DNA from 2 places in the Streptomyces sp. NPDC002676 genome. Region 2 is predicted to be linked to the other one. Evidence: riboswitches for the same ligand, from Rfam matches in the RefSeq annotation. Region 2 holds a riboswitch; the other holds the start of a gene.

What was found. Region 2 has a riboswitch for cyclic di-AMP ahead of ACWD3E_RS13705 (transglycosylase family protein). Riboswitches for the same ligand answer to the same signal wherever they lie in the genome.
Region 1: another riboswitch for cyclic di-AMP. It lies ahead of ACWD3E_RS19055 (C40 family peptidase); the one in region 2 lies ahead of ACWD3E_RS13705 (transglycosylase family protein).

The regions. Positions count from the first base shown of each region.
Region 1 covers NZ_JBSFVT010000006.1:134,244-138,510, forward strand. Annotated here, with positions in the region: gene ACWD3E_RS19035 (8-amino-7-oxononanoate synthase) at 1-371, shown strand, start outside; gene ACWD3E_RS19040 (DUF397 domain-containing protein) at 486-710, opposite strand; gene ACWD3E_RS19045 (helix-turn-helix domain-containing protein) at 720-1,586, opposite strand; gene ACWD3E_RS19050 (ATP-binding protein) at 1,800-2,258, shown strand; gene ACWD3E_RS19055 (C40 family peptidase) at 2,281-2,754, opposite strand; cyclic di-AMP (ydaO/yuaA leader) riboswitch at 2,758-2,896, opposite strand; gene ACWD3E_RS19060 (hypothetical protein) at 3,330-3,635, opposite strand; gene ACWD3E_RS19065 (ATP-dependent Clp protease proteolytic subunit) at 3,643-4,267, opposite strand, start outside.
Region 2 covers NZ_JBSFVT010000004.1:88,094-92,360, forward strand. Annotated here, with positions in the region: gene eno (phosphopyruvate hydratase) at 1-476, opposite strand, end outside; gene ACWD3E_RS13705 (transglycosylase family protein) at 775-1,443, opposite strand; cyclic di-AMP (ydaO/yuaA leader) riboswitch at 1,448-1,616, opposite strand; gene ACWD3E_RS13710 (transglycosylase family protein) at 1,800-2,936, opposite strand; gene ACWD3E_RS13715 (cytochrome P450 family protein) at 3,127-4,267, opposite strand, start outside.

The DNA of each region.
Region 1 (4,267 bases), on a different contig from region 2:
CGTTCATCTTCGACACCGGCCTCGCCCCCGCCGCGGCGGGGGCGGCGCTGGCGGCGCTGCGGCTGCTGCGCCGTGAGCCGGAGCGGGCGGCACGGGCCCGTGAGGTGGCCGCGGAACTGCACGCACGCCTGACCGCCGCGGGTCTGGAAGCGGTGCGTCCGGACGCCGCGGTGGTCTCGGTGCGGGCCCCGTCCCCGGAGAGCGCCGTGCGCTGGGCGGCCGACTGCCGTTCGGCCGGTCTTGCCGTGGGCTGCTTCCGTCCTCCTTCCGTGCCCGACGGCATCTCGCGGCTGCGGCTGACCGCCCGCGCGGACCTCTCCGGGTCCGAGATCGAACGCGCTGTACGGGTCATCGACGAGGCGCGACCATGAGTCGGCGTGACACGGCCGGGCTTCGCACGCATCTGATCGGATCTGATCGGTAGCGGTTGGTCGGGGTCAGGGTCAGGGTCGGGGTCGGGGTCGGGGTCGGTCGGGATCCGCGGGTCACCGGAGCGCGGCCACGAACCCCGCCCAGCTCCCGGGGGAGAAGAGCAGCGCGGGTCCGGCCGGGTTCTTGGAGTCGCGCACGGCGAGCAGTCCGGCCCGCGGGCCGGAGCGCGGCCGGGCCGTCTCCACGCAGTTGTTCGCTCCCGTGCTGTAGCTGCTGCGCAGCCATTGCGCATCGTGCAGATCGGTACTGATCGGGACGTGCCGAGGCAGTACTGACATGGTGCCTCCTTACGCGCCGTCACCTATCCCGGCGATGTAATCCAACGATTCCTCGGGTGAAAGGGCGTGGATGCGAAGGGTGTTGAAGGCCTCCGAGTAAGCCACGAGGTCTTCTTTCCGTTCCAGATAGAGGCTACTCGTCAATTGGTCGAGAACAACCACGTCCAGATCAGAAGTGCTCGGAAATGAGAAGATTACGAAAGGTCCCGTGAGGCCGACATGTGCCCCGGCTCCGAACGGAAGTACCTGTAGCCGTACTTGGGGCAGCCGCGCCGCCTGCAGCAACCGCTCCAGCTGCCGGGCCATCACCTCCGGGCCGCCGACCTCGCGCCGGAGCACCGCCTCGTCCAGTACGGCGTCCAGGTGCAGCGGCGGATCCGAGTGGAGCACGTCCTGCCTGGCCAGACGCACTTCCACTAACGCGTCCAGCGCCTCCTCGTCCAGGCTCTTCACGGCCGCCCGGGTCACCGCGCGGGCGTACTCGGGCGTCTGGAGCAGACCCGGGACCACCGTGGTCTCCAGGGTGCGCATGCCACTGGCCTGTGACTCGAGGCTGATGAAATCGCGATAGGTCGGCGGCAATACCCCGCGGTACGCATGCCACCAGCGGTTGCGTGCGCCGACCGCGTTCTCCTCGGCACCGGCCAACAACAGTAGTAACTCACGGAGTTGGGCGTCCCGAACCGCGTACGCGTCCAGGAGTATGCGCACATCGGCCGGTTTCACGCCGCTGGCACCCGTCTCGATACGGCTCACTTTCGACTGGTGCCAGCCCACCAGCCGGGCGGCCTCGCCACTCGTGAGCCCAGCCTCGGCGCGCAGCGTGCGCAGTTCGGCGCCCAGTTTGCGGCGGCGCACCGCGGGACCGTTCTGCATGGGCTCCTCCTTACTCCTTCCGGGCCGCCCAAATACGTGCTCCCGTCGCAGAGTTCACCGCTTTGAGCGACAGATATATGCATATCTTGGTGGATCGCTCCCCTGACCGGCCCGGTAATGGCAGTCTGGCGAAGAAGCACCAGTCCGGGACCGTACTCGAACCATCCGCTCCTTTGTCGGACTCCGGTCCCGTGGGAAAGGGACGACCTCGCCATGGCAGACCATCTGGAAGCATCCGTCACTCTGCCGAGCGATCCGGCCTCGGTCTCCGTCGCCCGCTCCTACGTCGTGGGCACCCTCGCGGAGTGGGGCCTGCCGTCGGACACCGACGTGGCCGACACCGTGCGACTCATCGTCTCCGAACTCGCCACGAACGCCGTACAGCACACCTTCGGCCAGTCACCCACCTTCACGGTCGACATCGCGCTGCACCGTGACGAACACCTGCGCATCGGCGTCACAGACAGTCATCCACGCTTTCCGAAGAGACTGCCCGCCGCGGTCCAGCAGGACAACGGCCGCGGCATGGTCATCATCCGCTGGCTCACCGCCGAGTGCGGCGGCAAACTCCGCGTCCGCCCCACCCGCGAGGGCGGCAAGACGGTCTCCATCGAGCTCCCGTGGACGATCCCGGCCGAACCGGTGCCGGCGGCCGGCCAGCAGGAGCCCTGACCGTCCACGGGGTGAGGAGCCCTCAGCTGACCCGGCCGTACCAGACGCTCCGCGTCCAGATCCTCTCCAGCTTCACCACGTCACCCGTCTTCGGGGCGTGCCAGATCTTCCCGTGTCCGGCGTAGATGCCGACGTGGTAGATGCTCGAACCCGAGTGGAAGAACACCAGGTCGCCCGCCCTGCGGCTGCCGGCCGAGATGTGGTGCGTCTTGTTGTACTGCTGGGCGGCCGTACGCGGCAGGGTCTTGCCCACCTTCTTGTACGAATAGAGCGTCAGCCCCGAGCAGTCGAACCTGCGCGGCCCGCTGGCGCCCCACTGGTACGGGGCGCCCCTCTTGGAGGCCGCGACCTGGAGCGCCTTCGTGGCCGTGGTGGCGGCCGAGGCCTCGGTGGCCAGACCCGGGACCGCGATCGTGCCGCCCACGGCGGCGAGAGTGAGTGCCGAGGCCGTGCCGGCCCGGGCCATCAGTGACGGGACACGATTGAGCGCAGTCATGCGCAACCCTTCGTCAGCCGCCTGTGAAGGATGACCTGTCGGATTCGGGCTGGCGAAGTTGCCCGGCCGCGTTGCCGCGGCTTCACCCCAAGGGCCTGCTCGGAACCTCCGCCCGTCCGCGCTGTGCGGACGAACCTCCGTTCCGGCGACCCGCCTTGCTCGGGTCCTCCACTCCTGCCGATCCACTCCTGTCGACCTGTCGTCCGGGCGGCGGCAGGACTCGGCGTCCGCCCGGACCGCCCCGCCGCGGTGGCGGGGGCTTGTCGTCGGACAGGGATCTTCACCCACAGGTGTCCGAAAATCCCAATGGAATCGGGGATTTGTGGTGTTACTCACCACTCACCCGTTCGGGTGGACATGGGTGCGTTCGAGACACCGTCAGTTCCCTTACAGGGCCCCGGACCTGGGACGGAGCGCGTTCGGGCCCCCTCGGACGAGCGCCGTGCGCAAGCCGAGGGGGCCCGGAAAAGGATCCGTGAATACGCCGGCCGTGGGTCCGCCGTTCGGGCCGTTTCAACTCCCGCCCGGGCGCGGCTTCGACACGCGGTTCCCGGCGTCTCGGATATGTGTCCGGATCAGCCGACACCGTCGGGCGGGAGCGCGACGCGAGCGGTACGGCGCTCACCGTCGAGCACCCGCAAAGCCCGTGCCAGCGTGTCCCCGTGCAGCTCCGTCTCACCCCGACGGTGCATCAGCACCAGCGCGTCGCGCAGCTCGGACGCCTTGTGCACCAGCGCCTGCGCCGCGCGCAGCCCGCGGTAGGTGTCACCGTCGTGCGCCGGGTTGATCCGGCCCAGCAGATCGACGGTCTCCAGGTAACGGTCTATCAACTCGCCCTCGGCCCGTGTCAGCGCGGGCAGCGGAGGCAGGTCCGGCAGCATCGGCGGCTCACCCGGCCTCGGGCGCGCCGGGCACGGTCCTGCGGCTGGGGACGACGCCGTCCACCAGTCCGTACTCCAGCGCTGCCGTGGCGTCCAGGATCAGATCCCGCTCCAGGTCCCGGTCGACCTGCTCCTCCGTACGGCCGGTGTGCCGCGCGAGCATCTCCGCCGTCAGGGTGCGCACCCGCTCCAACTCCTGGGCCTGGATGACGAGGTCGCTGGGCATCCCCCGCACCGGCTCGCCGAGACCGGGCTGTTCGATCACCATCCGCGCTCCCGGCAGCGTGAACCGCCTGCCCGGGGCCCCGGCCGCGAGCAGGACGGCGGCGGTCCCGGCGGCCTGCCCCAGGCAGTAGGTCCCCACCGGGCAACTGACGTACTGCATGGTGTCGTAGATCGCCGCCAGCGCCCCGAAGGAGCCGCCCGGGGAGTTGATGTACAGCGTGATCTCCCGGTCCGGGGCCGCGTGTTCGAGGTACATGAACTGCGCCGTCACGTCGTTGGCCGCCGTGTCGTCGAGCGGTGTCCCCAGGAAGACCACCCGGTCCTCGAAGAGCTTGGCGTAGGGATCGAGCGTGCGGTGGCCCGTCCCGGTGCGCTCGGTGAACTCAGGCAGGACGTGACGGGCTGAC
Region 2 (4,267 bases):
TCGGCGTGCGAGCCGCCGTTCAGGATGTTCATCATCGGCACCGGCAGCAGGTGCGCGTTCGGGCCGCCCAGGTAGCGGAAGAGCGGGAGGTCGCTGGCCTCGGAGGCGGCGTGGGCCACGGCCAGGGAGACGCCGAGGATGGCGTTGGCGCCGAGGGAGCCCTTGTTGTCGGTGGCGTCCAGGTCGAACATGGCCTGGTCGATCAGGCGCTGCTCGGTGGCGTCGTAGCCGACCAGCTCCGGGCCGATCTGCTCGATGACGGCGAGGACGGCCTTCTCGACACCCTTGCCCAGGTAGCGGTTGGGGTCACCGTCGCGCAGCTCGATGGCCTCGAAGGCGCCGGTGGAGGCGCCGGACGGGACGGCGGCACGACCCGTGCTGCCGTCGTCGAGGCCGACCTCGACCTCGACCGTGGGGTTGCCTCGGGAGTCCAGGATTTCCCGGGCTACGACGACGTCGATGGACGGCACGAGCATCTCCTTCTTGGGATGTGACGCTGGAAGTGCGGGGCGTGTGCCTTTGCGGGCTGTGCCTTGCGCCTAGAGCCTAACCGTCCATGGGGCGTCGGCCATCGACCGACCGTCCCGTGGACAGGCAAACGGTACCCATTGTTCACGCCCGGAACAAAGGGGTTCCCGGGTAGCCCCCGGGTGAAGAGTGGGGAAAGTGCGGCGGAAAGCGGGGAGGGGAGCGGCGAACAGCGGGGACGGAAAAGCCCCGCCCCGGCGCGTACGGGGGAACACGCGCCGGGGCGGGGGGACTGGGGGCCGCGCCTTACTTCAGGTGCAGCTGCTGACCCGGGTAGATCAGGTCGGCGTCCTGGACGATGTCCTTGTTCAGGTCGAACAGCTTCTTCCAGCCGCCCTTGACGCCGTGCTTCTCGGCGATGGTGCTGAGGGTGTCGTCCTTGACGACCTTGTACTCGCCGTCGCCCTTCTTGACCTTCTTGCCGGTCGGGGTGGTGACGGTCGCGCTCTTGGCCGGGGCCGTACGCTCGGCGGAGCGGGAGGCGGCCTGGCCGGTGGAGCGGGTGGCGGTGGCCTTCGGGGCCGCCGCGGTGCCGTTGTACGGCGTGTTCGACAGGCCCGTGCCGCAGACCGGCCAGGCGCCCTTGCCCTGGGCGGCGAGGACCTTCTCGGCGACGGTGATCTGCTGCGCCTTGGTGGCCTGGTTGGCCTGCGGGGCGTAGGCGGTGCCGCCGTACGCGGCCCAGGTGGAGGCGGAGAACTGCAGGCCGCCGTAGAAGCCGTTACCGGTGTTGATGGACCAGTTGCCGCCGGACTCGCACTGGGCGACCTTGTCCCACTCGGCGGCGGTGGCGGCGGAGGCGTTGCCGGCCGCCATGAGCGGGGCGGCGACAGCGGCGCCGGCGACTCCGGCGAGTGCGATGGCGCGGGTGGCCTTGAACGGGCGGCGGTGCTTGCCCTTACCGGTGAACAGCATGGATCGATCCCCTCACCGACGCCTGCGAGGTGAGCTGTCGGGTTCGGGCCGGTTGAGTTGCCCGGCCGCGGCCCTTTCGGGACACGGCTTCACCCCAAGCCGCAACCGACGTCAACTGCCGGTTTTGGCACTTACCTTGGGTCCCCCGCTCCTGCCTACGGCGCATGATGCGACGACTGTTCCCGGGCAACCGCTGGCAGGATTCGGCGTTGCGACTGCCGGGGCTCGTGGTGACGAGCGGCCTTGACCGTAGCCACGCGATCCGCGGAATTTCAAAGACGATCAGGGCTTCTGAGACTCATCCCACACTTTCACCAAACCGGACATTCAGGCGCTTAGTGGGGCGTCAACTCCCGCTACTTCTGGCCCGTTTCCGCACCGATTTCCAGGGTCTGACCGGCGGCGATGTGGTTCGGGTCGGCGCCGATGACCTTCTTGTTGTGGCCGTAGAGCGCGCGCCATCCGCCGTCGACGTCAAGGGAGTCGGCGATGGCGCAGAGAGTGTCGCCCTCACGGACCTCGTAGGTGCTCGCATCGCGGGACGCATGACGACCGGACCGGGTGGCGTTCTGACCGTTTGTCACGCTTTCGTCCGCACTGACGCCACGGTGACGTCCACCACTACTGAGCGAGCCGGTGTCGACGAGGCTCCAAGAGCCGCCGTTCTGCCAGGAATTGTCCGAGTCGTCCGTTGCGGGGTCCGTGGTGGCGCCACCGTCCCCCTGCCCGTTTTGAGTGTCGGATGATGTGGATTTGTCGGACTTGGGGGTTTCGCCGCCCTTGCCGGAGCCCTCGGAGTCGCCGCCCTCGCCCGCGCCACGGCTCGCACTCGGGGACGGCTTGGCGGTGGCGTCCGAGGAGTCGGACGACCGCGACGGGGATGACGACGGCGAAGAGGGTGACGAAGGCGACGAATCCGACAGACCGGATGAGTCCGAAGTGTCGGCGGAGTCGGACGAATCCTGACCCTGCTGGTCCTGCTGGTCCTGCTGGTCCTGCTGGTCCTGCTGGTCCTCCGGCGAATGCCCGGACTCGGAGGAGCCACCGGAGCCGTGCGAGCCGGAGGCCGAGTCCGAACCCGGGTTTCCGACGCCCGTGTCGACGTCCACGGAGCCGGAGTGCGCGGTCAGGCCGTTGAGCAGGGCGCAGGTGGCCCAGGGAGTGGTGCCCCGGTCGGCGAGGATCCGCTCGGCCACGGCGATCTGCTGCGAACGGCTGGCCTGGTCGGCGCTGGAGGCGTACTTCGTGCCGCCGTACTTGTCCCAGTCGTCCTGGGAAATCTGCAGGCCACCGTAGTAACCATTGCCGGTGTCGGCGCTCCAGGAGCCGCCGCTCTCACACTCGGCCACCTTGTCCCACGTGGTGCCGTCGGCCGCGCTGGCGCTTGCTGCGCCGAGGAGCGGGATGGCGATCGCGGAGCCGGTCACTCCGGCCGCGACGAGGAGGGCCGGAGCCTGACGGGGGCGACGGTGACGACCGTTCCCGGTGAGCATACGGAAGCCTTTCGTGCGACAGCAGGACCGGCGCGGCGGGTGATGCTGGGCGCCACGCTGACGAGTGAACGTATCGGCATACGATCACTTGTCACAAGTTAATGCCGCGCAGATCACGTGAAGATCACGGAGTTGTACGTCTTTCATCTTCGCCTGGCCGGGCCGCGCTTGTGGGAGGGGTGAGCGGCTCCTACTGGACGGGCGTGAACTCCACCGGCAGGGTGCGCAGGCCGCGCATGATGAGTCCGCCGCGCCAGCGCAGCTCGGCCGGATCCGCCGCGAGCCGCAGATCGGGGAGGCGGGTGAGGAGGGTGGCGAGTGCGAACTGGCCCTCCAGGCGGGCGAGCGGCGCGCCGAGACAGTAGTGGATGCCGTGGCCGTAGCCGAGGTGCTGGTTGTCCCGGCGGGACAGGTCCAGCCGGTCCGGGTCGGTGAACCGCTCCGGATCCCGGTCGGCCGCGGCGAGCACGACGAGCACCGGGTCGCCGGCGGCGATGTCCTGCCCGCCGATGGTGAGCGGCCGGGTGGCGAACCGCCAGGTGGCCAGCTCCACCGGGCCGTCGTAGCGGAGCAGTTCCTCCACGCCGGTCTCCAGCAGCTCCCGTTCCCCGGCGGCGAGGGACCGCTGGAGCCGCTGCCGCTGTTCGGGGTGGGTGAGCAGGGCGTAGGTGCCGTTCCCGATGAGGTTGACCGTCGTCTCGAAACCGGCGAAGAGCAGGATGAAGGCCATGGCGGCGGCCTCGTTCTCGGTGAGGTGCTCTCCGTGGTCGGAGGCGCGGATCAGACCCGAGATCAGGTCCTCGCCGGGCGCGGGCTCGGCGGGCAGCGCCGCCCGCTTGCGGTGGATCAGCTCGGCGAGATAGCCCCGCATCTTCTTCACCGAACGGGCCACACCGCCCCGGGGCCCTCCGCCGTGCCGGATCATCATGCCCGCCCAGTCCCGGAAGTCGTCCTGGTCCTCGCGCGGGACGCCGAGCAGGTCGCAGATGGCGTAGATGGGGAGCGGGAAGGCGAACTCGTGGATGAGGTCGGCGGAACCCTTCGCCGCGAACCCGTCGATGAGCTGGTCGGTCAGCTCCTGCACACGAGGCGCGAACTCGGCGACCCGGCGGGGCGTGAACGCCTTGCTGACCAGCCGGCGCAGCCGGGTGTGGTCCGGCGGGTCGATGTTCAGCAGGTGCGTCATCAGCTCGGCCTTGCGCTCACCGGGGATGCCGGTCTTGCCCTTGGCGTGCGCGGGCTCGTCATGATGCGCCGGGTTCTTGCTCAGCCGCTGGTCGGCGAGCGCCTGCTTGGCATCGGCGTACCGGGTGACCAGCCAGGCCTCCACC